DNA from 3 places in the Colwellia sp. F1 genome. Region 3 is predicted to be linked to each of the others. Evidence: predicted binding sites of a transcription regulator. Region 3 holds the regulator's gene; each other region holds the start of a gene.
The links. Region 3 encodes sigma-54, which starts transcription at its own class of promoters, with help from an activator protein. Its sites were predicted from a motif close to GTTGGCACGNNNNTNGNNT; they were not measured.
Positions count from the first base shown of each region.

Region 1: a site for sigma-54 is predicted at 3,672-3,690, ahead of AC0UA9_RS01910 (DUF2884 family protein). Genes of this name have one in related genera too.
Region 2: a site for sigma-54 is predicted at 3,631-3,649, ahead of AC0UA9_RS11370 (flagella assembly protein FlgT). Genes of this name have one in related genera too.

Region 1 covers NZ_JBWDLI010000002.1:19,729-30,687, forward strand. The annotation lists gene AC0UA9_RS01895 (hypothetical protein) at 1-870, opposite strand, end outside; gene AC0UA9_RS01900 (fimbrial biogenesis chaperone) at 1,077-1,835, opposite strand; gene AC0UA9_RS01905 (hypothetical protein) at 1,976-2,632, opposite strand; gene AC0UA9_RS01910 (DUF2884 family protein) at 2,755-3,582, opposite strand; gene zapE (cell division protein ZapE) at 3,799-5,046, opposite strand; gene dbpA (ATP-dependent RNA helicase DbpA) at 5,116-6,552, opposite strand; gene AC0UA9_RS01925 (DUF2986 domain-containing protein) at 6,699-6,860, shown strand; gene nagP (N-acetylglucosamine MFS transporter NagP) at 7,124-8,443, opposite strand; gene nagA (N-acetylglucosamine-6-phosphate deacetylase) at 8,575-9,708, opposite strand; gene nagK (N-acetylglucosamine kinase) at 9,774-10,682, opposite strand; gene AC0UA9_RS01945 (family 20 glycosylhydrolase) at 10,931-10,959, opposite strand, start outside.
Region 2 covers NZ_JBWDLI010000010.1:139,508-150,466, reverse strand. The annotation lists gene AC0UA9_RS11390 (tRNA(Met) cytidine acetyltransferase TmcA domain-containing protein) at 1-1,448, shown strand, start outside; gene AC0UA9_RS11385 (hypothetical protein) at 1,477-1,704, opposite strand; gene AC0UA9_RS11380 (hypothetical protein) at 1,695-1,913, opposite strand; tRNA gene AC0UA9_RS11375 (tRNA-Arg) at 2,159-2,235, opposite strand; gene AC0UA9_RS11370 (flagella assembly protein FlgT) at 2,285-3,457, opposite strand; gene AC0UA9_RS11365 (FlgO family outer membrane protein) at 3,818-4,468, shown strand; gene AC0UA9_RS11360 (LPP20 family lipoprotein) at 4,484-4,951, shown strand; gene flgN (flagellar export chaperone FlgN) at 5,035-5,466, opposite strand; gene flgM (flagellar biosynthesis anti-sigma factor FlgM) at 5,547-5,849, opposite strand; gene flgA (flagellar basal body P-ring formation chaperone FlgA) at 6,041-6,745, opposite strand; gene AC0UA9_RS11340 (chemotaxis protein) at 6,992-7,918, shown strand; gene AC0UA9_RS11335 (CheR family methyltransferase) at 7,962-8,807, shown strand; gene flgB (flagellar basal body rod protein FlgB) at 9,068-9,463, shown strand; gene flgC (flagellar basal body rod protein FlgC) at 9,466-9,885, shown strand; gene AC0UA9_RS11320 (flagellar hook assembly protein FlgD) at 10,025-10,801, shown strand; gene flgE (flagellar hook protein FlgE) at 10,900-10,959, shown strand, end outside.
Region 3 covers NZ_JBWDLI010000015.1:61,178-72,136, reverse strand. The annotation lists gene rapZ (RNase adapter RapZ) at 1-427, opposite strand, end outside; gene ptsN (PTS IIA-like nitrogen regulatory protein PtsN) at 504-956, opposite strand; gene hpf (ribosome hibernation promoting factor) at 981-1,268, opposite strand; gene AC0UA9_RS14065 (RNA polymerase factor sigma-54) at 1,312-2,823, opposite strand; gene lptB (LPS export ABC transporter ATP-binding protein) at 2,956-3,720, opposite strand; gene lptA (lipopolysaccharide transport periplasmic protein LptA) at 3,701-4,255, opposite strand; gene lptC (LPS export ABC transporter periplasmic protein LptC) at 4,263-4,898, opposite strand; gene kdsC (3-deoxy-manno-octulosonate-8-phosphatase KdsC) at 4,895-5,443, opposite strand; gene AC0UA9_RS14040 (KpsF/GutQ family sugar-phosphate isomerase) at 5,486-6,451, opposite strand; gene AC0UA9_RS14035 (calcium/sodium antiporter) at 6,482-7,468, opposite strand; gene mlaF (phospholipid ABC transporter ATP-binding protein MlaF) at 7,697-8,536, shown strand; gene mlaE (lipid asymmetry maintenance ABC transporter permease subunit MlaE) at 8,536-9,312, shown strand; gene mlaD (outer membrane lipid asymmetry maintenance protein MlaD) at 9,403-9,870, shown strand; gene AC0UA9_RS14015 (MlaC/ttg2D family ABC transporter substrate-binding protein) at 9,897-10,604, shown strand; gene AC0UA9_RS14010 (STAS domain-containing protein) at 10,698-10,959, shown strand, end outside.

The DNA of each region.
Region 1 (10,959 bases), on a different contig from region 3:
GGTTGACGTAGTTAAGTTCCGACCGGCAGCATTAACATCACCAAATGAGTAGCTGTCGAATGCGCCAACAATTAATGCATTAGGCTTAGTTTTATATCGTGATAAACGCACCGAGCCGGTGAGGCTTTGTTGGTTAGTATCGGTAACCGTAACATTAGCAGAGTGATATAAAAAATCAGACACTGTTTGCAGTGAATAATTTAGCGAATTGTTTTCTTTGTCATCGGTTTGTAAATTAGCGGACAAGCTACCATGAGGTATGGTAAATAAACGATATTGATCTTCAATAATGTCTTCATTGAGCAAATCAGAGTAATTAACTTTACCCGCATTTCTAGCCAAAAGGCGCAATAAGGACAAACGGGCTAATTGCTGTTTAGGAAATTTATAATCAGCCGTTGTAATATGTAGCTTTAAATTGCTTGTGTTATAGCTAATGTCAAGATCAAATAAGTCACTTAGGGTTTTACTGTCAATAAATAAATAGTAGCCATCGTCAAGCCATGCGCCGTTTGTCGTTGATTTAGGGTTGTCTATTAGATCAAAACTATAGAGCGTGTTGTCTTTCCATATAATTAACTCATTGGGCGTAATCGTATTTCTTAATGTGAGTACGTCAAACAAAGGTTGCACCGCTATAAATAGCTTATCTTCTATCAGGTAAGCATCAACAGATGAGGCGATCAACTCTTTGTCTAGGTAAGTGTCTAGTAACAAAAAGTCATTATCGTTAGGGGGGATTTTATTTAATTGCGCTCCGTAACTTACACTACTCCAACAGAGTAAAATACAGATGACAAAAATATGACGCGCTAAAACAAAGCTTGTTAGGGGCCGCCCGCTAGCCAATATTAAGTGATTTTCATTCATCTTAACTCACTATTTTTAATGGTTTTTATTTTAATAAGTTAGTGCAGCTAATACTGTTAAACATGTACATATTAAGTAACACACCTTAATTCTTGTAGCATGTTTCATGCCAGGGAGTAAGGTAATAAAAGTGCGTGATACAAAACAAAATGCGGTTATCAATCAATAACCGCATCTTCTAAAAAACATAGCAGTATAAAAGGTGACTACTGGTTATAATGAACTGTTAATGAACCACCGTACTTAGCCACTTCAGTGAAGCGTAGTGAGATGTTATTTAGCGAAAGGCTTTTGGGTATGACAAACTCAAAGTCACGGTAGCTTGACTGGGTATAAATTGACACAGACTGCAAGCCATTAATCTTTTTTCCCGTGAGTTTATTAATAATAGCTAAGTCACCGTAAATAGAGCGAGTACCCGTTCTATTAAGTCTAAAAGCAATTTTACCATTGTCTACCCGTTTTACATCACTAAAATTTGCTTGGGCGTGCAGAGTCGCTGTACGAGCAACTACGGGCACATTATGCACCAAACGCGGTGATACATTGACTAAGTTCGTCGTGGGGGGGGTTACTTTTCCACAGTTTAGGCTCAAATAACTATGATATTCTGCTTTGTCTGTCGTCGCACTTCGCCTTAATGACAAACGAATAGATTGAGATTTACCTGCAGCAATCGAAAAACGACGTGGCGAAAACTTAACCGTTTTATTGGTGTTATTACTCGGTATGCTATCCACTAATTCCTTTCCCATTACCGCGGCGTCATTAAAGTCAAAGTAACGAAATGACAACTGGCACTCTTCAGCGGTTAAACTGCGATTTAACACAATAAATGAGGCAACCCTACTATTATTGTCAAGATAAATACGATTACTGGTTAAGCTAATCGCGTTAACGTGAAAAGCAGTAATGGTTAATATTATGGCAACAAGTGCGCTTGTGATTTTTACTTTGGCTAACATATAATTACCTATTAGATACCCTTTATTATGATGTTTTGGCAGGCAAAATAAACAGTAAACTTGAACAATAAAAAAGCCATGTCAATGTTCACATGGCTTTAAGTTGTGTGATTAATTATAACCACAGATTAATTGCTCGCTTAGTATATTGCATCAATAGTAAAGTTTTGCGTGTAGTTTGTGTCAGCTGTTAAGTCTGTATTGATAGTGATTTTACCACCAACAACAATACGCAATTCACCATCAGTCACACCAGCATCACCTCCATCCGTACTATCAGCTAAGGCCGTAGTCGTTGGTGATGCAACAAAAAATGATTGGCAAGTATCACCTGCTGAAGCACCATCGTATTTACTAATACAACCTGAATCTGGTGTATAATCAAAGTCAGCCCCTGTTACTTCATTAACTGTTACTTTAACATCGGAGCCAGAAATACCTACTACGCGGTAAATACCAAGTTGATTACCTGAAACACCTGCGGCAGTATCAATACAACCTGAGCCTGTGACAGCACCTGCAAGACTACCTGAGACTGGCGTATCCCTTAAAATAGCTGCATCAGCGTCATTTATCGTAGGGCCAGAGGCATCCATCGAACAAGTGCCGCCACTAGCTGAAAACATAGTTGCACCAAAATTTAAGTCTTGTACTGGTAAAATTTCTACATCAGAAATTGTTCTAAACGAAACTGGAAAGTCTACGCTTTCAGCATTTGCAGTCATAGTCACTGTGCTAGCCATAAAAGCAATTGCACAACAGACAAGTGATTTAGATAACACTTTATTATTCTTCATAGTTTGTTCCCTTTATATCTTGAGTAGGTTAAGACTGCTATAAACAGATATAACTGCCTTATTCATTTTATCGGCTTGAAAATAAATAACTTTAGAGAATAAAATTAAATTAAGTGACGTTATCACTTAATATTTCTAGCTGGCTTTACAGTAAGCACGTTAATACCAGCTAAAGCTGCAATATTATGCTGTAGTTTCCCTTCGAGTTGGTCTATTTCAATTGCTGCTGAGCATAAACTGTCGGCTTTACGCTCTATTTTTTCTGCACCTGTTTTCATTTCGTACTCTATGGTGTCACCAAAGTTTTCCATTCGGGCTTCAAACGCATTACTATCGCCTCCTGAAAGCATCATTTCTTGGCCTAAAGCAGCGAGTAAACTTCCCATTGAAGCCATGACAGCTTGTTCTACCGCTGTGCTGATACGTTGCTCTATTTCAGCACCAAAAAGCTCATCGTCAGCAACCCCATTCGCTCCAATAGTAAAGCCTTTGTTTATATTAAAGCGTGCGATAATTTCACTTTTTAACAGGGCGAGTTCTTGCGTTAAGTCTGCTCCAACATCATTACCTTTCCCTAGCAATTGGTTAAAGGCCAAATTAACACCATCAACGGCAAGATCAACCCCTTCAATAGCAAGGCTTTTTACCTGTGGCACTATCTTTCGGATGTGCGTGGAGTATTGTGCTATTAATTCAGTTTGCTTTGCATTTAAGGCGATTTTGTTGCCACCAACGGTTAAATTATTTTGTGTATCAATGGTATATAAAATATTATCTTGCTTTTTCGGTTCAAAAAATTCTATTTTTGCGTTATTTATTGTTAAACCTGCTGTTAAGTCTACGTCACAAGATTCCTGCGCATATAAAACATTCGGTAACAGTAGGGAGAGTGTTGTTGCTGCAATAAATATTTTTGACAATGTCATTGTTAACGGTAGTTTGTTTATCATTATGCTTCCTTTATAAGCAATACCCACCTGTATTAGATATTAATTTTGGTGATGATATTGGCTAATAGCTGCTGTTCTTGATTGTTGGGTTACAAGCGCAATGCCAACTTTAATTAGTTTATTTTTCAAAAGATTACAAAAACACACAGTAATAAAAACAACGCTTTTTAGTTAAAAAGGCTAAATATTAGTTTAATATTTAGCAAACTAACAGCGCTATTGGCGTTGTTGCATTTCAAACAAGCGTGATTGACAACGTTGAAATTCAAAGCTCAGTTGTTCACCTTGATAAAGCGCGTTAATATCGACATCAGCGCTGAGTACTAACAGTACCTTTCTATCATAGAGCTCATCAACTAGCGCAATAAATCGACGTGCTTCATCATCTAAGTGTCGCAAATTTCCCATTAGTATGCCACTACGTTGGTAACTGTCTTCTACGCCTGAAAAAACCGCTGGAATGAGTGTGCCGGAAAATTGTGGTACCTGGCTGATAAATACACTTTGAAATTGATCCGCTATTTTTATGTAGTCTCGTTGACTCCTAGGACCTGAGCATAGCGCGTAAAAATCAAACCAAATATGTTTATCTGTTTTAGCTATATAACTAATACGTCTGTTATTAATGGTAATTTTACGCTTTTGCTTAGAAGCTATATCAAGCTGGTTCTGTGAAGTTAGCGCAGCAAAACGTTTAGCTAACAATTGGTCTCCCGCTTGTTTAGTCAAGTAATAATTATGGTGATGTTGTGCTGTTTCGGTATTAGTTAACCTATGGTCGGTGTCACCGTCTACCGATATGACTAAGCAATATTGATTTATTAAAGCGATAGTTGGTAAAAACCTTTCTCGTTGCAAACCATTACGGTAAAGTGCTTCAGGCTGGCAGTTAGAAGTAAAAATAAGGATAACGCCTAACGAAAAAAGTTCACGACATAACCCCGCAAGTAGCATTGCATCGCCAATATCGCTGACAAAGAATTCGTCAAAACATAACAGGTCAATATTATCGGCCCATGACTTTGCTATAACAGTCAGTGGGTCTGTATTGGTGTTAGTGCTCCATAATGATTGCTTCACTATCGCTTTTTGTTGTACTGAAAGTTCATTTAATTGTTGATGAACGTTTTCCATAAAGCGGTGAAAATGAATCCGCTTTTTTCGCTGAATTGGTGTGTTTTGATAAAACAAATCCATTAACATGGTTTTGCCTCGCCCTACTCGCCCATAAAAATACAAGCTTTTAGGTAAGGGGACTTGGTTTTTTAGGAAAGGCAGTTTTCTAGACAGTTTAGCAGGGAGCAACTTGTTCACTAACCTAGTGACCAAGTTGGTTGCATGGCGTTGCTCACTTGCTTGTACAAGTTGTTTAGATAATTGTTCTAAGGCGATAACTGCCGCGTACTGTGCATTGTCTTGGCAAAGCACTTGTTGTTTAACTAATTGTTGATATTGTTTAAGCAAAACTTGATCGCTTTTCTATACGCTTAGGCTAAATCTATACGTTTATGTTAAATGAATATGATTGCTGCACTATACTGTTAAATGGCGTACTTTATAAGTTTTGCCTTTCATCTTACCCTTTGACAGCTTTCTTAAGGCTGTTTTTAACACCTTTTTATTTACTGCAACGTAAGCTTTTATATCAAGAACACTAATTTTACCAACATCTTTACCGGTAATTTCTACACCACCACTGATACCGTCGGGATTTTTCGCTGTTAACGCCCCTAAAATATCCCCTGGGCGTAGCTTTTGTTTTTTGCCCCCGTCAATTTGTATGGTCGCCATTTTTGCTTGTGGCCTACTATTATTTAACACCTCACTTGAGGGAAGTAATACTGGTTTAATTACTTGCTTAAGTTCGTCTTCAATAAGTCCTACTTTATACGTTTCCTTGTCACTAAATAGTGAAACAGCTCTACCTTTGGCGCCTGCACGCCCTGTTCGGCCAATGCGGTGTATATGTACTTCACTGTCATGCGCAATATGATAGTTTACCACCAAGTCAAGCGAGTCTATGTCTAAACCACGTGCTGCTACATCTGTTGCGACTAAAATAGCAGCACTTTTATTAGCAAAACGTAATAACGTTTGGTCTCTTTCTCGTTGCTCTAAGTCACCATGTAGGGCTAAAACACTAAAGCCGTCATCATGCAAACTATTGCAAACTAATTGCGTTTCTTTTTTGGTGTTACAAAAGATAACGGTCGACTCTACCGGCTTATCAAGTAATATTAAGCGTAGTGCTTCAAACCTTTCAAGGTCACCTTCCACATGAAAAAACTGCTGGCTAATATTTAATTGTTCCTTTTCACTGCTGACTTTAACTATAACAGGCGAAGTCATAATACTTTCGCTTATTGCTTGAATTTGCTTAGGAAAAGTAGCACTAAATAATAAGGTTTGGCGATTAAGTGGGGTACGCTCAATAATATTGTCAAGCGCTGCTTCAAACCCCATTTCTAACATGCGATCTGCTTCATCGAGCACCAACAAGTTTAAATCGTCTAACTTGAGCGTACCTTTAATAACGTGCTCTTCAATTCTACCAGGTGTACCAACAATAATATGTGCACCATGCTCTAACGAACCTATTTGCGGGCCAAAAGGTGTACCACCACATAAAGTGAGTACTTTAATGTTGTGCACTGCCCGGGCAAGCTTACGGATTTCTTTTGCCACTTGGTCTGCCAGTTCACGTGTGGGACAAAGCACCATTGACTGAATTCTAAAGCGTTTAACCACGAGTTTTTCTAATAGTGCTAAACCAAAGGCAGCGGTTTTGCCTGAACCGGTATTTGCTTGAGCAATAACATCTTTACCCGCTAACATTTCAGGTAAGCTTTGTGCTTGTATTGGCGTCATTTTTTCATAGCCAAGGGAAGATAAGTTTTTCACTAAATCTTTATGTAAGTTTAGTGAAGCAAAAGCTAATGAGCCTTTACTGTTATTAGTTGCTTCGCTCAAGGTGAATGCCTCTGTCTATAATATAATGTAAAATCTTTTTAGGAAGTAATGTGTTTTTAAGAAATAATACGCTTTCAAGAAAAAGCGAGTAAGTGCATAATAACAGTTATCTGCTGTTTCAGCTATTTAAACAAAAGAAGCACATTATGAATCGTAAAAAGAAAATTAATGAAACACTAAAAAAGAAGCAGAAAAAAGCAAATGCTAAGCTTCAGCAAAGTAATAAGCCACGTTATGTTTCTAAAGCGGAAAGAGAGAGACTAGCGCAAGAAGCAGAGCAAGACCTACAAAATGTTGTTGAAAACTAAGCGAAAACGCGCCTCATGCTAGCTCTACTGTGAACTAACCTGACCTGTTCAGCGTTTGAATTGTTGTTACTGATAAAATAAAAAAACCCTGAGTTTAAAAACTCAGGGTCGATCAAATGATCGTTTAACGCACCCTCAACTTTCAAAATCAATAATAATTAATAGGGATTATTGATTTTGGCCGCAGAGCTTTTTTACAAACGCTGGTTAGGGAGTAAGGCCAACGCTTATAAACTTTTGTTAGTCATAGCTATTTAGATAAGCTATTTCCAACTTTTCATTTTACAGCCTTTAATAGCGTAAAATAGAATAAATAAATAACAAGGTAACAACACGATATACCCACCTTGTTGTCCTGCAGCAGCGCCACTGGCTAGCCCCCAAAATAATGGGCCAAATGCACCACCTGAAATACCCATGACCAATAACGCAGAGCCAACACTGGTAAGTTTTCCTAAACCGGACAAAGCGAGTGGAAATACAGCTGGCCAAACAATAGCATTAGCCAAACCAAGAAAAGCGATTAAAATAAGCGGGTCTGGAAATTGTGGTGCTCCTAAAATAAATGACATTGCATTAGCAATTAAAAACGAGTTTGTATCACCAAAAACCACGCCAAGGCTAATAAAAACCCCTAAAGTAGCCGAGACAACCAATGCTTTTTGTTGTGAGATATAACGCGGTATAAGCACAATACCTAAAAGGTAACCTATCACCATACAGCCCATGGTATATGAAGTCATTACACTGTAGTTTTTAACGCCTAACGATAAAGCAAAAGTGCCAATTGTGTCACCAGCAATAACCTCTACCGCAACATAGAAAAACAATGCTAAGACACCTAAGGCTAGGTTAGGATGCGCTAATACTTCTTTTAGCTGCCCCTTGTTGTCACCCTCTTCATCAACTTCTTTTGCTAGTTCAGGTAAAGGTGAGTTTTTAACAGCAAACGCTAACAGGCCAATAAATAGTGCCATACCCAGGTAAGGGAAAACTAAGGCATCGGCCATGCTATCAATTTGTGTTTGTGTTAATTCGCCACCGGCAGTGTCGCTAAAACCGCTTAAAATAAGGGCTGTAAAAACAATAGGCGCGACAACACCAGCACCTTTATTTAAAATACCCATAATTGAGATACGCGCCGCAGCAGACTCTTCTGGACCAATACGCACTACGTATGGGTTAACCGCTGTTTGTAATAGCGTTTGTCCTGCCCCCATAACAAGTTGGGCTAATAAAAATAAGGCAAAGATTTGAGTTTTTGCCGCTGGAATAAACAACAAGCCAGCCAGCATCATAGTGCCCATACCTAATGCCATACCGTTTTTATAGCCCACTTTACGAATAACGGCTGCCGAGGGTAAGGCTGTGAAAGTCACGGCAATATAAAAAGAAAAGAGAATCAATGAAGCCTGAAAAGGCGACAGTTGCAGTATTTGCTTTAGATAAGGCATTAAGGAGCCATTAAGCCAGGTTGCAAAACCTAAAATAAAGAAAAGACCTGCCACCATAGCCATTGGCAGTGCATTACTTCTTTTGACTTCATTTTTCTCTTGTTCATCTTTAGGTAATGACATTTCCATAACTTCCTCATTTATTTGTATGTTAATGGCTAAAACTAGCATTAACTTTTTAATTATTTCGCTGTACGTTTTCTGCTTTTATCTTTTTCTTATCTTTTCCGCTATTTTCACTTGGTTGTGGGGGCGCTAATTTACGCCACTTTTATTCCGCCAATCCAAGTTGATTGCACGGTAAAGTCTTCATTTAACACAACAATATCAGCCTGCCTGCCCACTTTAAGCTCACCGCGAGTAGGCTGATTATGTTGATATAAATATTGCGCAGGGTATAAACTTGCCATACGCAATGACTCATCTAGCGGGACATTTAACCCTAAATGGGTGTTTTTGACCGCGGTTGCCATGTCGAGTGACGAGCCTGCTAATTCACCTGTTGTAGAGGTTAATTTTCCATCTTCAACATAAACAGTGCGGTCATATAAAGGGAATTCTGTCATATTGGTACCAACTGGTGGCATGGCATCTGTCACTAAAAAAATGCCGCCGGCAGGTTTAGTTTTAATCGCTAGCTGGCAACTCGCGTAATCAACATGGTGTCCGTCAACAATTAAGCCACATTGAGTGTTATCATTTAATAAAGCACAACCAACGACACCAGGCTCACGCCCTTGTAATGGTGACATTGCATTAAATAGGTGAGTAAAGCCTGTTGCGCCAGCGTCAACTGCTTTTTGTGCCGTGCTAAAGTTTGCATTGGTGTGACCTAAGCAAACCTTAATACCAAGCTCAACCATACGTTTTACATCTTGCGCAGATACGGTTTCAGGCGCCAAAGTTACCATTACTTGCCCCATGTCTTTACGCGATAATACTTGCCACTCATCATCTGAAATTGGACGAATTAGTTCTGGGCTGTGCGTGCCTTTTTTGGCTAATGATAAATGAGGACCCTCAAAATGAATGCCCAATATACCAGGTACTTTTTCTGCTATTGCTTGTGCCATAGCATCGCCTGCTTGTGCCATAACGGCTACTCTGTCGGTAATTAAGGTTGGCATCATGGCTGTAGTACCAAACTTTGCATGCGCACTAATAATAGTCTTTAATTTGTCTACAGAAGGTGCATCATTAAATAAGGCGCCGCCGCCACCGTTTACTTGCAAGTCGATAAAGCCAGGTACAACCAAACCTGTAGCTTGCACATCAAAATCATTGGTGTTTTGGTCTATTGCACTGATAACACCGTCTGTAATGGTTAACACTTGGTTGTCAGTAAATTGTTGACCATCAAATAAACGTTTTGCGTAAAGGCGTAATGGTGACATGTTAGTTTAATCCTCAAATATGTTTCTTTATTTACTCGGTTCTATTATTAAATAATGACATTAATTTACACCGAGCTTTGTCGTTTTGCTAATGATTGACGAGCAAATAAAACAGCCCCAACTTCAGGCTCACTTAATGGCTCTGCGAGTTGAGCTTTTAATGTTTTATCAAGCCAGGGTTTCAAGCGCGGGGTTAGCCCGCCTAACATTGATATACGTGCCGGTTTGCTAGTTAACAATACTTTGGCGATGCTATTAAGGTATTCAGCGCCGTCAGCAACAATAGCAAGCGCAACCCTATCACCTTGCTCGGCGGCGTCAAATACTATATTTGCTAATTGTGCAAAGTAGGTCGCTTTTTTCCCTGCTATTTTTTCAACCACGGCAGTGGCGTCATCACAGGCTAGTCTTTGTAAAAACATGTCATTGATCATTGATGATTGCGCCACACCATCTAAGGCAAGCAATACATGCTTAGCCGCTTGTAAACCAAACCAAGCGCCACTACCTTTATCGCCTTGTGGGAAACCATGACCACCAATGAGCACTTCTTTATCATCAACACATGAAAAGCCACAAGAGCCAGTACCCGAAATAATAACCGCACCATTATTACTATGATGCGCGCCTAAACAAGCGATAAGTAAGTCATGAGCAAGAAATATTTGCTTAAATGGATGCTGCCACTGTGACATTTGTTTAAAGTGCGCTGGTAAATTAACGCCAGCAAGGCCAACGCCTGCATTCAGCTCACTTAACTTCATGTGTGTTAAACCAGCATCTTTTAAGGCCAGTTGAGCCGACTCGGTAATTGAATTAGTTGCTTGTTCAAAACCATGCAGAGGGTTGCCTGGGCCAGCGATGCCTGTCCCTAATATTTCATCATTTTCATTCATAACAATGGCTTTACATTTACTTCCACCACCGTCTATTCCTAAAAATAGCGTTGTGTTATTGTCACTGCTTGTGAGCATACTAACCTCAATATTTCTTTTAATTATTTAATTGTTATGTTTCTACCATCAATAATATAAAACAATGCAATCAAATCTATTTATAATTTTATCTTATCGCCTAATGACAGCGTTGTCATTATTTTTTTTCATTAAATTGTAAACTAACACTTTTTAATCGCTATAAGAATTCGCAATTCGTTGATTATATTAGAGATAGAGGCAAATAAAAAATATAATTAATTTTTTATCTGCCATCTATTTTATGATTAGCGTGCCGATACTTTCGTCTTACGCC
Region 2 (10,959 bases), on a different contig from region 3:
TTTTTTTTAACTGCTTACAAGCCCGTTTACCGGAAAGTACATTACACCAAGGTAAGTTAACCACTTTACATGGCAGCGTTGAATTTATTGCTATTGACCAGCTGATCAAGCAGCCCGTCAATGCCAGTTTACTTTTGGTTGATGAAGCTGCCGCAATTCCCATTTATTTGCTAGAAAAGCTTTTATCACTCAGTGCTCGTTTAGTGTTTTCAACGACTATTCATGGTTATGAGGGCGCAGGGCGAGGTTTTACATTAAAGTTTCAGAAAACGTTAGCGTTTAAATACCCTAAATGGCAAAGTTTGCATATTCAAGCACCAATTCGCTGGCGAGTAGATGATCCACTTGAGCGTTTGGTTTTTGAAGCATGTTTATTAAATGCCGCCTTACCTGATATAGCGCAAGACTTTCATGGTACTAGGCCCTCAGCATTGCAATTTACCTTGTTTAGTGCGACAGAGTTAATGCATGATGAGCGACTCTTTAAGCAAATTTTTGCTATTCTGGTTACTGCGCATTATCAAACTAAACCCAGCGATGTGCAGATGATGTTAGATAATAAACAAGTGCAATTAGTTTGTTTATTGTCTAACAAGTCGTCCCAGCCACAAGTGATCGCTGTTGCTTTATTGATTAAAGAAGGTAGCGGTTGTGCGGTTGATAATGCTCACCCAGCTGCGATTGACGCGAAAGACATTCGTGCAATAAAAAACTCGACCCGGCGATTTAAAAACCACTTTGTACCGCAATCTTTGTTAACCCAATGTGGTATTGACTACGCTTTTGATTATTCTTATCTGCGCGTAATGCGCATTGCGGTGCATCCTCAGCTGCATTACCAAGGTATTGGCAGTTACTTTTTAGAGAAAATAACAGATTGGGCTAGCAGCCAAGGTGCTGATTTTCTCGCGGCAAGTTTTGGTGCAAATAAAAGCTTGCTTTCTTTTTGGCTGACGAATGGTTTTCGCTTAGCACGTATAGGGTTTAATAAAGATAAGGCTAGCGGTGAGCAATCAGCTTTAGTGCTTAACGCACTCTCTTCGCAAGGCGGGCAGGCGCTTAAAGATATTTATTCTACCTTTTATCAAAGTTTTGATTATCTATTAACAGATGAATACCGGTTATTAGCCCCAGAGTTGGTCGCGTTAATTATGGCATACTGTCCGGTGTCATTGTGTACTAAGTTAACGCCTAGGGATAAAGCAAGTATTGCCGCCTTTGCACAGGGGCATAGGCAGTATTCAAGTTGTGTATTTAGCTTACACTTATGGCTAAAGCGAATGCTTGCTCATGCTACAACAGAGGATGATAAAGACTTATGGGTATTTATCAGCCGTATTTTTCAAAAGAAAAGCATCAGTGAAACCTGTGACGCTTATGGTTTTACGGGTAAAAAAGCGTTAGAGAGCTTTTTAAGAAACAAAGTTAGGCACAACTTATTGTTGTAGGAGTTAAGCGCTTAAGTTAACTGCCGCTTTATTTTTTTACCTGCCAACCCCAAAATTTCTTCATAGACAGGTACTGACAACGCTTGTCACTCTGGTTCTCACTATAACCATTAATGTCTTCATGGTTTAATAAACGCGTTACATAGTAGTAAATAGTTTTAGCTAACCCTGGCGTGGGGTGGTCTTTATAAGTGCTCAGTAAAATCATTAACCAATTTTCAAGCTGCAAACATTCGGTAGAGGTAGTTATGCGCATAAGTAGTGCTCCGCATAAGCCTCATTAGTTGGGCTTGTACTTGTTGTGAGTAATGCTTGCCAGAGTACTTGCTTGGCATTGGCGTTTAAACATTTACAATCACCACCGCGTAATACCCCTGACTTAAGTAACTGCTGTAATGTATTGCTTGATAGTTCAAGTTGTACGCGCGTGTTGCCGCTGTTGTCATTTGCTTGCTGCATTGCCATTTTATGCTCCTTAATTTAGTTTGTTTTCTCAGCTTGTAATCGCTGTATAGTTAAAATATACGAATAAAAAACTAAATGCAAATGATAATTGTTACTGTTTGGTGTTTTTTGAAAGGAAAACTTAATTAAGCATTTATAGTGAGATCACAGCAGAAATACTCATTGCTTTGCTTATTAAGGTTTGGGTAGCTTGACTGTGCTAACGTTTAAAAAGTATTGCTTTACAGTGAGTTGATATAAGCGAGTGGCGTCCCCTACAGGAGTCGAACCTGTAACCTATTCCTTAGGAGGGAATTGCGCTATCCAATTGCGCCAAGGGGACAAATTTATTTGAACAATACAGTGATGTTAAACACAATATTATATAATAATTAATACCGTACTGCTAAATCATTTATTTGAATATTGCCTAATAAATTATTATCGACTGTTCTTGCAGTAGCACTTTCTCTGGTGAGTTGCGTTACTTTTACTTTGTGTGGGCTAATATGGTAGCCAACGTACCTTTTTCCTTGTTGGCTAACAAAGCTGTTACTGTGGAGTAAGGTAAATTCATCGCCCACCTTCACGCCATGGTGCCGGCCTAAGTTAATGGTAATTTCATTCCCTCGCACCTGCACTATTTTACCCTCACTGGGTTCGCACATAATGTTTTCGTCAATATCAGCTACTGCGTTATCAAGTAAGGTATTTATCATATTTCCGTAATGACTTTGCCAAAAAGCAATAGCATTAACATCAATATTATCTCGTTTATTAAAGTCCCACACGGCTGAGTCTTGATAATGCTGTTGCCATATTAGTTCACCACTTAAACCGTTATAGAGGTAAAGTGTAACCGCAAAACTTCTAGGGTAGGTCGGTTGCTGCCATACTTTAAAAGCATTAGTTCGTTGGCCGTCAGATGATAAATCATTAATGTCACTATAGAGAACATATTGGCTGTCGGTTGTTTCAGCGAGTGATAGGGTTAATTGCTTAATTTTTTCTTCATTAAAACTGTGCTTCAAACGAGAGAACTCAGTTGCATTTTTAAGTAATAATTTAGCATCACTATAACTACTTTGGCTGGTTAATTTTTTTTGTAATTGCTTTATAACCCCAGCATCTATTTGATAAATACTGCCCAAGTTTGCTTGCTCTCTTTGGAGTATGTGGCTCTTAGTGAGCAAGATGGATTTTTTGTAATCTAAAGAAAAACATTTTCTTTCTTGCGGAAAAATATCTGCACGCACGGTAACACTAAGCATGTTATTGCTGTGTACTTCTTCAATTAATTCAATCGAGTTAACGCTGCCACTAGCGCGAATACTTATTTGGTCTTGTGTTAATAAACCATTCACTACTTGTTGAATGCTTGAAACGCTAGCACCTGCGACTAATAAAGCTTTCTTTAACGCATTCTCCATGGCTTTCGTACGCGCCACTTCAACAGAATCTTTAGCGGTTGATGCATGCCCTTGTGCCTCATACCACTGTGCGTTCGCTGTGCTAGTTAACATTAAGCTGACAAGTAAAATCGATATTTTGGTTATAGTATGCATATACTCTCTCATCAAAACAAAAGCCTATTGTTAGGCATGATGCCATTAGTAATTAACGTCTATCCGGTACTTAAGAATAATCTATGCACAATTTATGCCTGTTGTTGGTGATGCAGATGTTAATAATATAAATTTGCTGTATTTGTTTAGTCGTTTTGCGAGTGCCGTTTGGTAAGCAAAGCACTTGCCGCCAACAGCGCCTCTCTTTGCTAGCTAAACTTGCTAATAAAACAGAAAGTACTATTGGCTTGAAATATGCATTGTATAATTATAATAATATTGAATACTCAAATAACTAAAGTTATCAGTGTTTAGGCTAGCATCTTATAGTGTAAACGTTGAATTATTAAGGGGTGTACTATGAAAAAGTGGTTTATACCATTAATTTTACCCGTACTTGTATCTTGTAGTGGTAGTAGAACAGGCAATGACAATTTTTATCAAGTAGCACAAACAGATCAGGGTGAGATAAACCATTATAGCCTACCTAAGCATGCGATAAATGATTTGGTCAAAGGCTTAGTATATCAACTGTTAACTAGCAGTACTTTTATTGATGATAAAGCCCCAATAGCGGTAGGTTCATTTGTAAACTTGCACGATCTTGAATCCACTAATTGGTTAGGGAACCAAATTGCTGAAAGCTTTATTTATGAATTACAACACCATGGAATGTCAGTAGTTGACTTTAAGTCAATGGGGCATATTCGTGTGACTAAAACCGGTGATTATGTCTTTACCCGAGACTGGCAGGAATTGCCTGGGCGTCAGGATATTGACTATGTTGTTGCAGGCACTATGGTTGAACAAGAAGACGGCATTATTATTAATGCGCGTATGGTGGGTATTCAATCTCATTTGGTTGCTGCTACAGCCCAATCTTTTATCCCAAAGTGGGCTTTAGGGCGTGAAAAGAACGACAGTGATCGTGTTAAAATAAAAGAGGGTAAGCTCATTAGAAGTAATGATGACTTAATTAAAATGCAGCGTACTGTGATAACTCAACAATAAATAATAGGTAATAATATGATAAATATACTTTGCAAAAGCACTGTTGTGCTTGTAAGCCTACTTTTTATTAGCGCTTGTACAAACCTTTATGATAAACATGTTCAGTGGCAGGCCATTGAACCAGAGGTTTTTCCGATCATTTATGGTGTAGGCTATGCACCTATTAGTTTACAAAAGTCAGAAAATGAAACCCAACGGATGTTAATGGCCATTAAAGCGTCGAAGATTGCCGCTTATTCAGAGTTAGCCGAGCAGGTGTATGGTCAAAAAGTTACCAGTAGCACCACAATGGCAGATATGATTATTGATAACCAACAATTGTCATCGTCGATTAAAGGTTTAATTAGAGGAGCCAAAGTTGTCAAAAGTTACCCCGTTGGAGATACATACACAACAGAGCTACAGCTAGACTTTAAAGATGTTTATGAAATTTACCAAGCGAGTATCCAGCGTAAAGAAATAAAAAAAGTAGACTACTTTTAAGTAAGAAGGACATAGTGTATCTCTGAATTACTGAACTAGACGGTAAACCTTTTGCTAGCTGGTTGTGCTTAGCCCAAGCATACTTAAGCCTTTAAACCTATACTGCTTAAGCCACCAGATTTTTTACCTTTATTATCATAAGTAACAGAATTCTTGTTATTGTTTTCTAATAAAGTGGTTTTCATACGTTCAACGGCCAGTTGAGATTGCACGATTATTTGACCATTAATTTGGTTTTTTTGTTGGCAGAGTTGCAATAAATTTTCAATGTCAGTTAGTGCTTCATCAAGTAAACCGGCCTTTTTATCTTGGGCAAATGCCTGGTTAACCATTATCTTTTGATCTAAGGCTTGTATCGCAAGCAAGGCTTGGTTTTTCTGCTCACTAATTTGCAGTAATGCCTCAGGTTGGTGCTGCTCTAAAATGCGCTTTTCGTCGTCAATGATTTGTTCAAGTGATTGTAACTGAGCAAACTGTTGGGCAAGCAGCTCTAATGATTGAGATGAAGCTGACATGAAAGTACCTTTAAATATAAGTAAAAGGTGATTATCACCCAGTCTACTGCTTAGATCAAACGATAAACTAAGGGATTAAACTATAAACTAAACTCAAACTTTGCCATGCTAGCAGCAAGTTTTTGAGAGTCAACTTTATACTCGCCAGCGGCAATTGTTTTTTTCAGCTCTTCAACTTTTTTTTGATCAATGACAGGTGCATCGGCAGATTTTTTTTGCAGCTCTTTAAATTGTTGTGCTTGTGGGGTAAAAGAAACAGAATCGCGAGCAGCATGTTTTACTTGGGTATCGTTTGCTGTTTGAGCGTTTGCCTGCTTATTTTGCGCCAGCTTACTTTGATTAATATGAGCTTGATTATTTAAGTTGTTGATATTTATAGTCATAATGTTACCCTGCGGTAAAGGTGTATTTTGTCAATTTGTTCGTTAGCTTTATATCGGCAAGCTGCACGATAACTTTAGTAAAAGTTTTGTTAAATTACCGTTTTATTTTGGTTGCGGGTATCAAGCAAAAAATACAGCCTTCTGTTAGCGCTTTAACGATGAATCTTACTCTCTAAGTGAGCGCTAAAAAATTATAGGTTAATTACCACTTGGTTAACAGCACTAATTTTAGGCTTTATTATGCGTCCTGAACGTGTATTTTTAACCCTAATTTGTTCATTTAGGTTACCTGAGCTTAGCGCAGTTCCCTTCGTTTTAATAACAAAATTATCGCTTTTTGCAGTAATAGTGACAGTATCACCCTTGCAGACTAAGCAAATACTATTTTTAGTGATGGCATTATCTATACCTATTCTTCTTTCTGCTTTACTCCCAAGCACTGCATTAATATCACTTAATCTTTCCCCCCGAATTCTATTATTTGCGATATAATCTATAGCGATATTCTTTTTTGTCAGTATTTCGCCTTTCTCAATAGTACTTGTGGTTATAACCACAGCAAAGGTTCGTTCAATTTTAGCGAGTATGTAGAGGTACCAAGGAGTGGCGTCATCACAGGTTATTTTAATATTAATATTTCTCCGGTTGGTATTTTCAGGTATATTTGCTGTAATAGGCTTTTGGCAAGGTTTGATTATTATTCGTGGGTCTATCGGGGTAACGTCAAAAGATATTCGTCCTCCCATAGGTGGGGGTATTGCGCTTTCAAGTTGTTTTTGTACAAACGATTCTATATAAGCGCTATCCCAAGTAGAAGCCGAACTCGCGCCTGAAAATAGTGCTATAAAATAGAGGACAGATAAAAAAAGTTTCATTGTAGGCATATTTTTTGTCATTTATCCTTAGGTTAATTTTTTATACTCGACTATGCTTATAACAATTTACATAGTAATAAGTGTATCACTTTGTGTTATAAGTGTATTAATTCTAGTTTTATTCATTACCCATAGCGTGGTAATTTACTTAACATTCATCAATTTTTTGTCACTTAATATGGCTTACAATACACAATCAAGAATTGTGCCTTATTGTCCTACACTGGTAGGTATATAATACAGTGCTTGAATACAAATGAGGTTTTTATGGCAGGTATACTCGATTCAGTTAATCAACGAACACAACTAGTCGGTCAAAACAGGCTAGAGTTGCTGCTCTTTAAATTAGTAGGCACTCAGCGCTTTGGTATCAATGTCTTTAAAGTAAGAGAAGTTCTACAGTGCCCTACATTAACAGTTTTACCTAAACAAGACCCCTTTATAAAAGGGGTTGCGCATATCAGAGGGCAAACCATTTCAGTTATTGATATGAGTAAAGCCATTGGTGGCCCTGCTATTACTCAAACTGATGAGTCTTTCATCATTATTGCCGAGTATAATCGTAGCGTACAAGGCTTTCTTGTGGCAGGCGTAGAACGTATTGTGACGCTAAGCTGGAAGGATATGATGCCTCCGCCAGAGGGGGCAGGTAAAGCCAGTTACTTAACAGCGGTAACAGAAATAAATAAGCAGATGGTCTCTATTTTAGATGTAGAAAAAATATTAAATGATATTAACCCAGTCTCTACCGATTTAAGTGACAGTGTTGTTGATACTAATGTTGGGGTAGAGCTTGGTGAGCGTATTGTTATGATTGCTGACGATTCAAGTGTTGCTCGAAACCAAGTAAAAAGAGCGTTAGAGCCATTAGGTATTACCATGGCTTTGGCGAAAAATGGCCAAGACGCATTAGAGCAACTCACTGCCATAGCCGAGACATGTGAACACAGTATCACGGAAAAAGTAGCGCTAATGGTTTCAGATATTGAAATGCCAGAAATGGATGGCTACACCCTAACCGCTGAGGTAAAAGGTAACGAACGTATGGCTAAAATGCCAATTATTCTGCACACCTCATTAAGCGGGGTGTTTAACAATGCCATGGTTAAAAAAGTTGGTGCAGAAGACTTCATTCCTAAATTTCACCCCGATGAATTGGCAACAGCTGTTAAAAAATGGTTAAACCACCACTAATAATAACGCACCATGTACACATATCAATTAGGAAGTAGTAATAGTGCTAGCAAGACAACTTGACGATAAAAGTTATCATCAATTTAGAGTTTTTCTCGAGCAACAGTGCGGCATTGTATTAGGTGAAAACAAACAGTACCTAGTAAAAAGTCGCTTAGCTCCTTTGATGAGTAAGTTTGGCGTTAGCTCACTTGGTGAATTAGTGACCCGAACACTGTTACCGGTAGAGCGGCAGTTACGTGCAGCTGTGATTGACGCTATGACCACAAATGAAACACTATGGTTTCGTGACGATTATCCTTTTAGGCTGTTAAAAAGTAAGATATTTCCAGAGCTGGCTAATCGAAAAATGCCAGTTAAAATATGGTCAGCAGCAAGTTCGTCAGGGCAAGAGCCATACTCAATTGCCATGTCTGTTTTAGAATATCAACAGAGTAAACCCGGTAGTTTTTCAAGAGGTGTACAAGTTGTTGGAACCGATATTTCAACTACTATGTTAGAGCACTGTAAATATGGCCATTACGACGCACTTGCTTTAGCGCGTGGTTTGTCAGAAGAAAGAAAGAAACAATTCTTTGAAAGTGGCGATAATGGCATGTTAAAAGTAAAAGATGAAGTAAAAAGAATGGTTAGCTTTCGCCCGCTTAACTTGCTTAATAGTTACAGTTTAATGGGGCGGTTTGATATTGTATTTTGTCGTAACGTACTGATTTACTTTGCTCCTGAGATAAAAGCACAAATAATTAGTCAAATTCATGACACTTTAAATGACGGTGGCTATTTGTTTTTAGGCGCATCAGAATCTCTTTCAGGACTAAACAGCAATTTTGACATGCTGCGTTGCAGTCCAGGTATTATTTACCAAAAAAAACCTAAGCAGGCCAATTAGCCCACGAAGTGATAAGCTTTTAAGCCACTTAATTAGAAGGGTATCAGTTACTGTTATCCCTTATCACTTCCCCCCTTGCGTATACCTCCCCAGTAACTTTTACCTTACCACTAAGTGGTTACCTTGCTTAGGTAAGTTATTTTCATTTGAGTAACTTTGGTCTCAACCTTCCTTGATTTTAGTACGAATGGTTTAGTTTGTTGTTTGTTGGCATATTTATTGAATGTATTATCGTTAAATGTAATTGAGGGTGAATTATTATGGCGATCAGTTTTGATAAAGGGTTTGAACTTCATGCTAAAGGGATGCTTTTGCGTGCACAGCGAGCGGAAGTGATCGCTGGCAATATTGCTAATGCCGACACGCCTGGCTATAAGGCGAAGGGCATGGATTTTCAAGCAGCGATGCAACAAGCCGGACAACAGCAAATGGGAATGAACAAAACCCATGCCAAGCACTTTGATGTACGCAGTGAAATAAATAATAACGTCGCATTTCGTACGCCAAATCAACCTGATACGGGAGACGGCAATACGGTAGACGTACAAGTGGAACGAAACTTGTATTTAGAAAACTCATTAGAGTACCAAGCAAGTGTGCAATTTCTCAACGGAAAAATAAAAGCCTTGAAGAATGTCATATCAGGAGGTAGATAACCATGAGCCTTTTTAACGTATTTAACATTACTGCTAGTGGTATGAGCGCGCAATCAATGCGTTTGAACACCACCGCCAGTAATATCGCTAATGCTGACAGTGTTAGTTCAAGTGTCAATGAAACATATCGCGCTAGACACCCAGTTTTTGCCGCCGCTATGCAAGAAGCTGCCGGGGGGCAAGAAGCCAATGTTGGCGTACAAGTATTAGGGATTGTTGAAAGTGACAAGCCTTTAAATATTGAATATGCGCCAGAGCACCCTATGTCAGACAAAGACGGTTATATTTATAAACCTAATGTCAATGTAATAGAAGAAATGACTAATATGATTTCAGCCTCGCGCTCATACCAAACTAATGTGCAACTAGCTGAGTCAGCCAAAAACATGCTAAATAAAACATTACAGCTTGGCCAAGGATAATGATTAATTTTGATTATAAAAAAGTGAACCAGGTTGCTAACACAGTCAATTGTGCAGCGTGTTCATACCAAACCAAGGTACAGTTAACTAAAACAGCCAACACTGTTGTTTGGTAAATAATTAACAAGGTGGAAGTAAAATGCAATCAGTAACAGGTACTAGTTCACAAAGCACTTTGACTTTGGAAGAGCAACAGAAAATAGCCAATGAAGCTTTAGCGAAACAAAATATTTTAACGTTAGAGGAAAAGCAAGAACTCATAAGAGAAACGTTAGCGAAGCAAAATATCAAAGAATCTGATGGAAGTCAGGGGATGTTAACGCAAGCCGACTTTTTTGCCTTACTAACGCAAGAGCTAGCGAACCAGGATCCAACAAAACCTGTCGACAACAACGAAATGATTTCGCAAATGACTGCTTTTTCTACTACTGACGGTGTACAAAAACTTAATGAGTCATTTGGTTTATTTGCTAACTCCATGACATCAAGCCAAGCATTACAAGCCTCATCGTTAGTAGGGCGTAGTGTTTTAGTTGAAGATAATGTTTTTGGCATGGGCGAAGGTGAAGACGTTAAAGGCAAGCTAGTTGCTGATAAAGGTGCAACTAACGTCAATATTTACGTAGAAAATGTTGCTGGCGAGGTTGTTCAAACAGTACCTGTTGGCGATGTTGAGGCAGGAGAATTTGGTTTTACTTGGAATGGGCAAACAGCAAAAGGAGAAGATGCTCCTGCAGGTGCTTATCGTTTTAGAGTGGTTGGTTTAGTTGAAGGGCAAGCAGCCGAGCTAGAAACAATGACTTATCGAAAAGTAGACAGTGTAACATTAGCAGGCTCTGGCGGTGACGTGGTGCTTAATCTTAATGGTGGTAGTGCCATGAAGTTAGCTGATGTAGTGGAAGTTTCAGAAGGTTAATTAAGTAGTTGGTTTTATAAAAGTAGACATTTTGGGTTGGTACCGCACGAAAGCTCAACCTATAAAAGAAGTAATTGAATATAAAAGAGGGTTAAATTATGTCATTCAATATAGCATTAAGCGGGCTAAACGCAGCACAAAAAGATTTAGATGTAACG
Region 3 (10,959 bases):
GGTGTGGGCTTAATTCGCTGGTGTTAATGTATAAGTCAGCATTGATTGAAATTGGTGTTAACAATTCTTTTTCTAGTGCTATGGCTTGGTCTAAGGCGATATTATTTTTGATCAGTGGGTGCAACCGTCTGGTTTCACTGAACCGTCGAATCAGATCGTTATCATCGGCATCTAAAAATAAGGTGGTAACATCAACGGCATTGGGTAAATATTCAATGATTTCTTCTATATCTTGCGGGTTGTTAGGTAAGTTTCGCACGTCTAGACTTACGGCGACATTTTCATAATCATTAATCACGGTGTGCGTTAATGCTGGCAGTAAATTTACGGGAATATTGTCAACACAATAATAACCTAAATCTTCTAATACTCTTAATGCTACAGACTTACCTGAGCCAGAGCGACCACTAACAATTATAAGCTTCATATATTAAATCTCAATTGCGGATAAAAAAAGTCGAGAAACGAGGGTGTTACAAGTTGTCACTTTGCTTGTTTAAAATTTAAATGGCTTGCTGAATCAGGTCAAACATTGCTTCTTGGTTTATACACTTGCGTACTTTTTTAGCTGTTTTACGATCGCTAAAAAGCTTTGCAATGCTTTGCAGTGTTTCTAAATGTTCCTGTGTGTTATTTTCAGGGACAAATAAACAAATAAATATATCAACTGGCTGGTTGTCAATAGCGTCAAAATCAATGGCTTGTTCAGTGGTTAAAAAAACAGCAACCGCTTTGTCTGTATTACTGAGCCTAGCATGAGGAATGGCAATGCCGTTACCAATACCTGTGCTGCCCATTTTTTCTCGGCTCAGTAAGCTATCTAATAGATCGGTTGGATTTACATTGCCTAATTCCTGGGCAGCAAGCTGACATATTTTTTCAAGTAAGCGTTTTTTACTGCGAACTGGTACTGCACATTGCGTGCAGTCCAGTGTTAAGATATTTTGTAGTGTCATAATAATTTAAGTGGTGGCGCTAAGCTAATGTTGGGTTATTTTGCCTTTATATTTGAGTATCTGGCGGTCGAGTTTATCAACCAAATTATCTATTGAACTATACATGTCGGTATTCACCGCAGAGGCATGAATTTCATTACCTTTTAAATGCACTGTGGCTTCTGCTTTTTGATCTAACTTCTCTACCGTTAATACTACGTAAACATTAGTAATATGGTCAAAGTGACGCTCTAACTTGGCTAGCTTTGTTTCAACATAGTTGCGTAATGATGAAGTGATATCTACATGATGGCCCGTAAGATTAATTTGCATAAGTATGATCCTTCTTTAGTTCAATTAAAAATAAAGTTACTGATTATAGTAAACTTTTACGTTGGTTCGACGGTGGAATAGCTAAAGACTCTCGATACTTAGCTATTGTGCGCCTAGCAACGTTAATACCCTGCTCGGCTAGTAAATCAGCCATTTTACTATCACTTAGCGGTTTAGCAGGTATTTCCGCTAAAATGAACTTTTTAATTAACGATCGAATAGCAGTAGACGAACATTCACCGCCATTTTCAGTGCTAACATGGCTTGAAAAAAAATATTTTAATTCAAAAATACCTCGTGGCGTATGCATATACTTCTGTGTTGTTACACGAGAAATTGTAGACTCATGCATATCGACCGCTTCAGCGATATCATTTAAAACCATTGGCCGCATTGCTTCTTCACCATGTTCTAAAAAGCCTTGTTGGCGTTGTACAATACAGTTTGATACTTTGAGTAAAGTGTCGTTGCGTGATTCTAAACTTTTGATAAACCACTTGGCTTCTTGTAAATTAGCGCGAATAAATTGGCCGTCGTTACTCGATGACTTTGTTGTTTTAGTCATGGCGGCATATTGTTGATTGACTGACAGCTTAGGAGCGCTATCAGGGTTTAACTCAACCACCCAGCGGCCATTTTTTTTCTCTACGGAAACGTCAGGAATCACGTATTGATCATCGCTTTTATCAATCACATCACCAGGGCGAGGGTTTAAACTTTGAATTAACCGCATCACTTCACGTAAGTCATCCTCTTTCAGCCGTGTTTTACGCATGAGTTGACGGTAATCACGGCTACCCAGTAAATCAATATGCTCTCTGATAATTAATTTGCTTTCTGTTAAGTAAGGAGTGTCAGAACTAAACTGGTTTAATTGAATTAGTAAACAGTCAGCAATCGACGGCGCGGCAACCCCTATAGGATCAAATACATTAATACGTTTTAGAACGGCTTCTACTTCATCAAGCTCTAGCCCTTCAATCCCGACACTCTCTAAAATATCTTCACTTGAAACCGTTAAGTAACCTGCATCGTCTACAGCTTCAATAATTGCTATGGCAATGGCTCTATCGGTTTCAGAAAAAGGCGTTAACTCCATTTGCCATAAAAGGTGATCTTGAATTGAGTCAGTTGTTTCACCTTGATAGGTGTAATCTTCTCCTGGGCTACTAATAGCACCAGTGTTTGAGGTGCCGGCACTGTAGCTTTCTTCCCAAGTTGTATCTATGTTTAACTCTTCAGGAATATCACTTTTTTCCATGGCTTCTGTCGTACTAATTTCATCAATGCTTGCCGATGGTTCTTCACTGGTCGTTGTTTCAGCTGTGGCTGAAAAGGCCTCTTCAAGTCTCTCTGAACTATCGTTAGCGCTATTTTCCGTATCAGCGCTAGATCTGTCTTGTTCACTTATTTCAAGTAGAGGGTTGCTTTCAAGTACTTCTTGTATTTCTTGCTGAAGCTCTAACGTAGACAGCTGCAACAGCTTGATCGCTTGTTGCAGTTGCGGTGTCATCGTTAATTGCTGTCCTATTCGGAGTTGCAGAGTTGGGCGCATCTACTTTTTTTACTTCCTATTAATAAATATTGCTAACATTATGATAACTAATTTAAAAATTACTTTTAGTCACTTAAGGTTAGTATAGCCTAAGTGAGTTCAGTATAGCCAAAGTTCTCATGCTTAAGTTAACTATAGCGTGAATTGTTCGCCTAGGTATACATCTCTTACCGTTTGATTCGCAAGAATTTGATCAGAGTCACCTTCAGCAATTATTTCACCATGACTAACAATATATGCATGTTCACATACATCAAGTGTTTCACGCACATTATGATCAGTAATTAATATACCAATACCGCGATTTTTAAGGTGAATAATTATTTTTTTTATATCACCAACAGAAATTGGGTCAACACCTGCAAAGGGCTCATCAAGTAGAATGAACTCAGGATCAGCGGCCAATGCCCTTGCTATTTCTACCCGTCTTCGTTCACCACCTGACAGGCTCATACCCAAGTTGTCTTTAATGTGACTAATACTAAACTCTTCTAGTAGTTGTTCTAGTTTACTTTGCCTTTCGTGTTCATTAAGGCCCTTGCGAGTTTGCAAAATAGCCATAATATTATCAGTAACTGTGAGCTTTCTAAATATCGAGGCTTCTTGGGGTAAATAGCCTATGCCACGTCTTGCTCGTTCATGCATAGGAGCAAGGGTAACGTCTTCATCGTTGAGTATAATTTGGCCGTTGTCATTTGGAACTAAACCGACAATCATATAGAAAGACGTTGTTTTTCCAGCGCCATTAGGGCCTAGCAAACCAACAATTTGGCCAGCACTTACAGCTAAACTAACGCGCTTAACGACTTTTTTATTTTTATAAGACTTTGATAAATTTTGAGCTATCAAGGTTGATTTGCTCGATATATCGTCAGCTTTATGGTTTGTTACTGTCATTGTTTTTCTTATCTTGTTGGGCTTTTATTTGAGCAGGCTGTAAAATAGTGGTTACCGATTCATTTTGACCACTAATCGCTTCTAATTTTTCACTTAATGTGTTGTAAGTAATTGTTTCACCAGTAACTTTGCTACCAGCTTGCTTAACTTGTGCGTTACCTGAAATAGTAATGATGTATTGATCTGGTTGATATTTTATTTCATTTGCTTGCAAGCTAATTAAGCTCCCGTCTTCTAATTCTTGTTTGAAAATAGCGGGTTCACCTTTGGCAAGGTAGGTGTCATATTTTTCGTTAGTTGCCTCATCATGATGGCTATATACCTGAACAATATCAGCAACGATAGAAATAGAGCCTTGGCTGATATTTACGTCGTCTAAATAACTTGCTATTTTATTTTTTAAATCAGCAGATTGCCGCTTAGATTTTATGGTGATTTCTTGCGTAAGATCTTTTTTTGCAGCAGAAGCTGGTAGACCTAACGAGAGCAGTAGTGTGCTAAATAATAGCGCTTTGCTAAGGTTTTTAAGTGTCATGAAGGTATTAACTATTGTTTTTTTTGTAAATGGTACGCACATGTTCAGTTAAAGTCATCTGTTTAGTGTTTAAGTCAATGATCAAACCAGAGCCATACATGGTGAAGTCTTTACCTTGCACCATCACTGTTTGCTCTGAGCTGATAATATTAGTATTTAAATCAAGCTCTAAATATTTACAGTATATTGCTTGTATTAAGCTATTTTTATCGGTTGCACTTAAGTGTACGCGATGATTTAAAATAACCCTATTGTTTTTATACAGTGTTGCTTCTTTTGCACTTAGTTTCCACGGTGGGTTTTGCGTACTAGCAAGCTTAGGTAGACTGTTATTTAGGTTATTGCTGTTAGGCGTTGAGATTTTATTAGGGTGATTTTGGGGATATAGGGTGTAATTGGGTAACTCAAAGTGCGTGACCTCAAGCTCTGCGTAATGCTCCATGCGATCAGCAATGATTGCATGGGAAAGTTGTCCTGTGTCGGTATAAATATCGGTTTTGAGTGCTTCGGCAATAAAATCAGGGGTTAACTTGTTTGCAACACCTGTTTCTGGTGCTTTTTCTGCCTGGCGCCACTCAATGATGCCGTAAGCGGTTGCCCCCATGAGTAACACTAAAAAAGCGAGGGTATTGGCGCGTGTCATATACTTGCGCCTGTTGCCTGGTTAAGTGAGCCTTGACATTGCATGATTAAATCACACACTTCTCTTACAGCACCAAAACCACCGCGGGTAAAAGTGATGTAATCAGCGTTTGCACATACCGTAGGGTGTGCATCAGACACAGCAATACCTAAGTTAACATAATTAATACAGGCTAAATCAGGGATGTCGTCACCTATATAGGCTATTTCATCTGGGGTTAAATTAAGCTGATTGGCCAGTTTGGTTAATGCAGGAAGTTTATCTTCCTGCCCTTGTATAATGTGTTTAACGTTTAAAGCGGCCATTCGGTTGGCCACTATTGCTGAGCGTCTCCCCGTTATAATTGCAACTTCAACACCGCTGCTGCCTAAGGCTTTTATGCCAAAGCCATCTTTGGTATGAAAGGCTTTTAGTTCTTCGCCGTCATTACCTAAATAGATTCGGCCATCAGAAAAAACGCCATCGACATCACAGACCAATAATTTTATATTTTTTGCGCGTGCTAACGTGGTGTGACAAACCTCACCGTATAATGTGTTCGCCATGTTATTGGGCTTTGGGCTGTCACTCTGTTTTTTAGCGTTCATTTATAGTACTCCTGAGCGCAGTAAATCATGTGTATTCATGGCGCCGATAGGGGTTTGTTTATTATCAACAATAATTAAACCGTTAATTTTTTTCTCTTCCATGATATTTAGCGCTTGTGCTGCTAGCATATCAGCTTGTACCACTGTAGGCGATGTGGTCATAACACTCGTTATTTTATCGTGGTGAATATCAATTTGTAGATCAAGAATTCTGCGTAAATCGCCATCGGTAAATAAACCCACTAGTTGGTTATTTGCGTTAACAACCCCCGTCATTCCTAAACCTTTAAGCGACATTTCTACCAGAGCATCTTTGATTAATGCCTCATCAGAAACAAGAGGAAGGCGCTCACCTTGGTGCATAATATCGCTTAAACGCAGCAGTAAACGTTTCCCTAGGCTACCACCAGGATGTGATAATGCAAAATCATCTGCGGTAAAGCCGCGCGCATTAAGCAAAGCAACTGCAATTGCATCGCCCATGACTAAGGTTGCCGTGGTACTTGACGTAGGCGTTAGGCCTAATGGACAAGCTTCAGTGCTAACCTTAATGCAAAGATGAGTATCAGCTAACTTTGCCAAGGTGGAAGTTGTGTTGCCTGTCATGGCAATCAGCTTAGCACCAATGCGTTTTATTACCGGAATAATAGCAAGTACTTCGGCTGTTTCACCTGAATTTGAAATGGTGAGTACGACATCATTATTGGTAACCATCCCTAAGTCGCCATGGCTTGCTTCCCCTGGGTGAACAAAAAAAGCAGGGGTACCAGTGCTAGCAAGTGTCGCAGCAATTTTTCCGCCAATATGGCCAGATTTTCCCATACCAATCACAATAACGCGCCCTTGGCAGTTAAACATTAATTGGCATGATTTTTCAAAACTATCATCAATATATTGTAACAACTCCACGATAGCTTGTTGTTCAATATTAATTACATTTTTGGCAAGTTCTTTAAAGTTTTTCATGGCTCTAGGTATCATTTGTTGGTTGTTTAGCTAGTAAATTGTTGTTTGACTAAAAAGGAATGCCTGATAAGCACAAAAGCTTAATAACAATAATGCGCCTTTTACGCGAGTCAGTCTAAAATACCCGAATTTACGACTAAAACATAATAGGAAGAGTAAGCCGGTAATGGCCAACATAATAGGGGCATCTCTAAGTGAGGCCTCAGGGTTGATTGCCCCAGGAGCTATTATACCAGCAAAGGGCAATACTGCTAATATATTAAATATATTTGAGCCGACAATATTGCCGATAGCTAAGTCGTCTTCTTTTTTTAAGATACTTGCGATACTGGCTGCAAGTTCAGGTAAGCTTGTGCCAATGGCAATAATCGTTAAGCCAATAACTAAATCACTAATGCCATAAGCTTTGGCAATATATATGGCTGAATCAACCAAAAAATGGGCACTTAATACCAGCAGTGTGAGGCCAGCAACTAACCAAAAAATTGACATTTTTGTCGTTGTCACTTCAGGTAGGCCTTGCTCAGCTTCAAGGATCATAGGGTCATCTATTTTATTATTTTTACGCTGTATTATTGCTTTAATTAATAAAACCGCAATAAAAACAAAAAAACCTATCATTAAAGTAATACCTTCAAAGAAGCTGAAAGTATTATCAAATAGCATCCAATAAGCTAAAAGAGAAATTAGTAATAAAAGGGGTAACTCTTGTTTAATGGTAGAAGAGGAAACCATTAAAGGTTTAATTAAAATACTTACCCCTAGGACTAATGCTATGTTGGTAATATTTGAGCCGATAGCGTTACCAATTGCCGTGTCTGGATTACCTTGCAGTGAGGCGGCGGCGGCAACCATCATTTCAGGGGCAGATGAGCCCATAGCAACAATAGTTAAACCAATAATCATAGGAGAAACACCTAAGTTTCTTGCTAAAGATGAAGCGCCCAGAACAAACTTGTCTGCGCTCCAAACGAGTATGGTTAAGGCAACCAATAATATTACTACTTGTGCTAACATTCATCACTCCAAAATAAAGGCGCTAAATTGTCGCTGTTTGTGACGGAAAAAAAAAGTAATTAATGTAATTAATGTAAAATAACTTTAATAATGCGCAAAAAAGTAGTTTTTTTACATTTTCTAACATTTAATCAGATTTATTCTCCACTAAATTGTTAATTGTTAGTGAACAATTCTAGGTGGTCAGGTAAAATTGCGGCTAATTAATAAGGCATAATTGATATTATGATGGTAAACGAAAAAAATAGAAATTTAGTTGATATATGTAATCTAACCTTCAGGCGAGGTGAGCGGGTTATTTATAATGATATTAGCTTGTCTATTCCTCAAGGTAAAGTGACCGCAATAATGGGGCCTAGTGGTATTGGGAAAACCACTTTGTTACGTTTAATTGGTGGGCAAATACGCCCCGACTCTGGCCAAATCTTATTTGCTGGTAAAGATATTCCTCAACTTTCTCGAACAGCCTTGTATGAAACACGTAAACGTATGAGTATGTTATTTCAAAGTGGTGCTCTTTTTACCGACATGAGCGTTTATGACAATATCGCCTTTCCTATTAGAGAGCACACCCAGCTGTCTGAAACCATTATTGAAAAAATAGTATTAATGAAACTTGAAGCCGTAGGCTTGCGCGGTGCACGTGATTTACAACCGAATGAGCTTTCTGGTGGAATGGCACGCCGTGTTGCGTTAGCACGTGCTATTGCCTTAGACCCAGAATTAATTCTTTATGATGAACCTTTTGCAGGACAAGACCCTATTTCAATGGGAGTTATTGTACGTTTAATTCGCTCATTAAATGATGCCCTTGGTTTAACATCTGTCGTGGTTTCTCATGATGTGCCTGAGGTGATGAGTATTGCTGATTATATCTACATTATTGCGGAGCAAAAAATTATTGGTCATGGCACGCCTGCGCAAATCAACGAGGACGACTCTTCATTAGTGCAACAATTTGTTAAGGGGGAGGCAGATGGGCCAGTACCTTTTCACTTTGATGCACCTCACTATCAAGGCGAGCTTATTCAAGGCTCATCTGGCGTAAGTAAACGAGGTAAGCGTTAATGGAGCAGCTGCAATTATTAGGACGCAATACGTTAGCGTTAGTTAGTGGCTTAGGGCGCGCCGTTATTGTGTTACTGTCTGCCATATTACACCTGCCTAATATACGTAAGGGCACACCATTATTAATAAAACAACTGTACAGTGTGGGTGTTAAGTCACTGGTTATAATTGTTGTTTCTGGCAGCTTTATTGGCATGGTATTGGCGTTACAAGGCTATACTATTTTAGTGGGATATGGTGCTGAAGCAAGCCTTGGGCCTATGGTGGCGCTGTCTTTATTGCGCGAGCTAGGCCCTGTTGTAGCAGCGTTACTTTTTGCGGGCCGGGCAGGCTCGGCCTTAACCGCTGAGATTGGCTTGATGAAAGCAACTGAACAATTATCAAGTTTAGAAATGATGGCAGTAGACCCATTGCGTCGGGTGATAGCACCACGCTTTTGGGCGGGTTTTATTAGTTTGCCGTTACTTGCTGCTATATTTTCTATGGTGGGGATTTTAGGGGCTCACCTCGTTGGTGTTGATTGGCTTGGCGTTGACAGCGGGACTTTTTGGTCGGTAATGCAGGCACAAGTAGATTTTAACAAAGATATTTTAAATGGTATTATCAAAAGTATTGTTTTTGCTTTTGTTGTTACTTGGATTGCCGTTTACAAAGGCTTTGATTGTGAGCCTACTTCTGAAGGTATTGCACGCGCGACAACGTCAACTGTGGTGCAGTCATCGTTGTTGGTATTGGGGTTAGACTTTATTTTAACAGCATTAATGTTCGCAAGATAGTTTGTGTAGTAAATACGGTTTTTGGTATTCAGTTTTAGTGAGTTCTAATAATTTTTTAAGTCGCTTTTAAAGGCGTTTGGTGAAGACATTATGTCAAAAAAAATAGAGTTGATGGTGGGTGTTTTTGTTGCTTTAGGTATTGCTGCTTTACTCGTGCTGTCACTAAAAGTAGCTAACAGCGGTATTGCAGGTGACGGAGAAAGTTATAACCTTTTTGCTAAGTTTGATAATATTGGTGGTTTAAAGGTGCGCTCCCCGATTAAAGTGGGTGGTGTCGTTATTGGCCGGGTGAGTAATATCTCCCTGGATGAGGACGACTATACCCCTGTTGTGACTTTAGCAATATATAGTGAATACGATAATTTTTCAGAAGCAACGTCGGTCGCAATTTTGACAGCCGGCCTTTTGGGAGAGCAATACATAGGTTTACAGCCAGGCTTTATGGATGATTCGTTAGATATCCTGCAACCAAATGACCTTATTGAAGATACTAAACCTGCGTTAGTATTAGAAGAGCTAATAGGGCAGTTTTTATTTAGCCAAGGAAGTGGTGATTAACAATGAAAGAGGGGAAGATAAATAAAATGAAAACGTCAAAAATCACACTGTTTTTTAGTTGTATTTTTGCTTTTATATTAACGCAAAGCACTTTGGTGCATGCTGCGGAGCGATTAGATGACTCATCAGAAACTGAAATAGAGGATGCGGTCGACCCCGCGCGGATTTATGTAGATAAAAGTGACCCTTATCTGATGATAAAGCAAGTGGCAGGAAAAACCTTTCAACGCTTTGCTGATGAGCAACAAACGATAAAAGCAGATCCTAATATTCTTAAGCGCATCGTACGTGAAGAGTTAATGCCTTATATCAATTATCGATATTCAGCCTTTAAAGTTATCGGTAAACATTTAAGAAACACGACTGAACAAGAAAGAAAAGATTTTGTGCCTGTTTTTAAAGAGTACTTAATAACCTCTTATGCACAAGTTTTCACGCTTTATGAAAACCAACCAGTAGAGTTTGCACCCGCTAAAGATTTTTCTCAAAACAGAATTGTGGCGGTAGACACGCGCATCATAATGACAGGTAGGGCTAATATAGATGTGTCATTTAAAGTAAGACGAAACAAAAAAACTAACGAATGGAAAGCATTTGATATGGTTGCAGAAGGTGTCAGTTTACTTGACAGCAAACAAGCTGAGCTAGGCGGTGTTATTCGTCAAAAAGGCTTACCTTATGTTACCGAGCTCTTAAGGCAGCAAAGTGAAAGGGATATTGTTTTTAAAAAATAATTGACAACACCTTGGTGACTTTATACCTAACGAGTTTTATAACGTTAGCGAGAAACCGAGCTTAACATTAACCAAGCTAAAAGTGACGGATTTGTGGAAAAAATAACGTTAAGTATCACAGAAAACAAGATCGCGTTAGTAGGTGAACTAACACGGCAAACCGTGATGGATATCTCAAAAAAAAACATTAGGCAAATTATTGCTCAGCAACACCCCACAATTGATTTAAAACAAATTTCTCGTATAGATACAGCAGGCCTTGCTTGGCTTTTTTATTTGCTAGAGCAAGCAATAACTACTGATTGTCAATTAACATTTAGTGGCATACCTGTTAAATTAACTAAATTAATTAGCT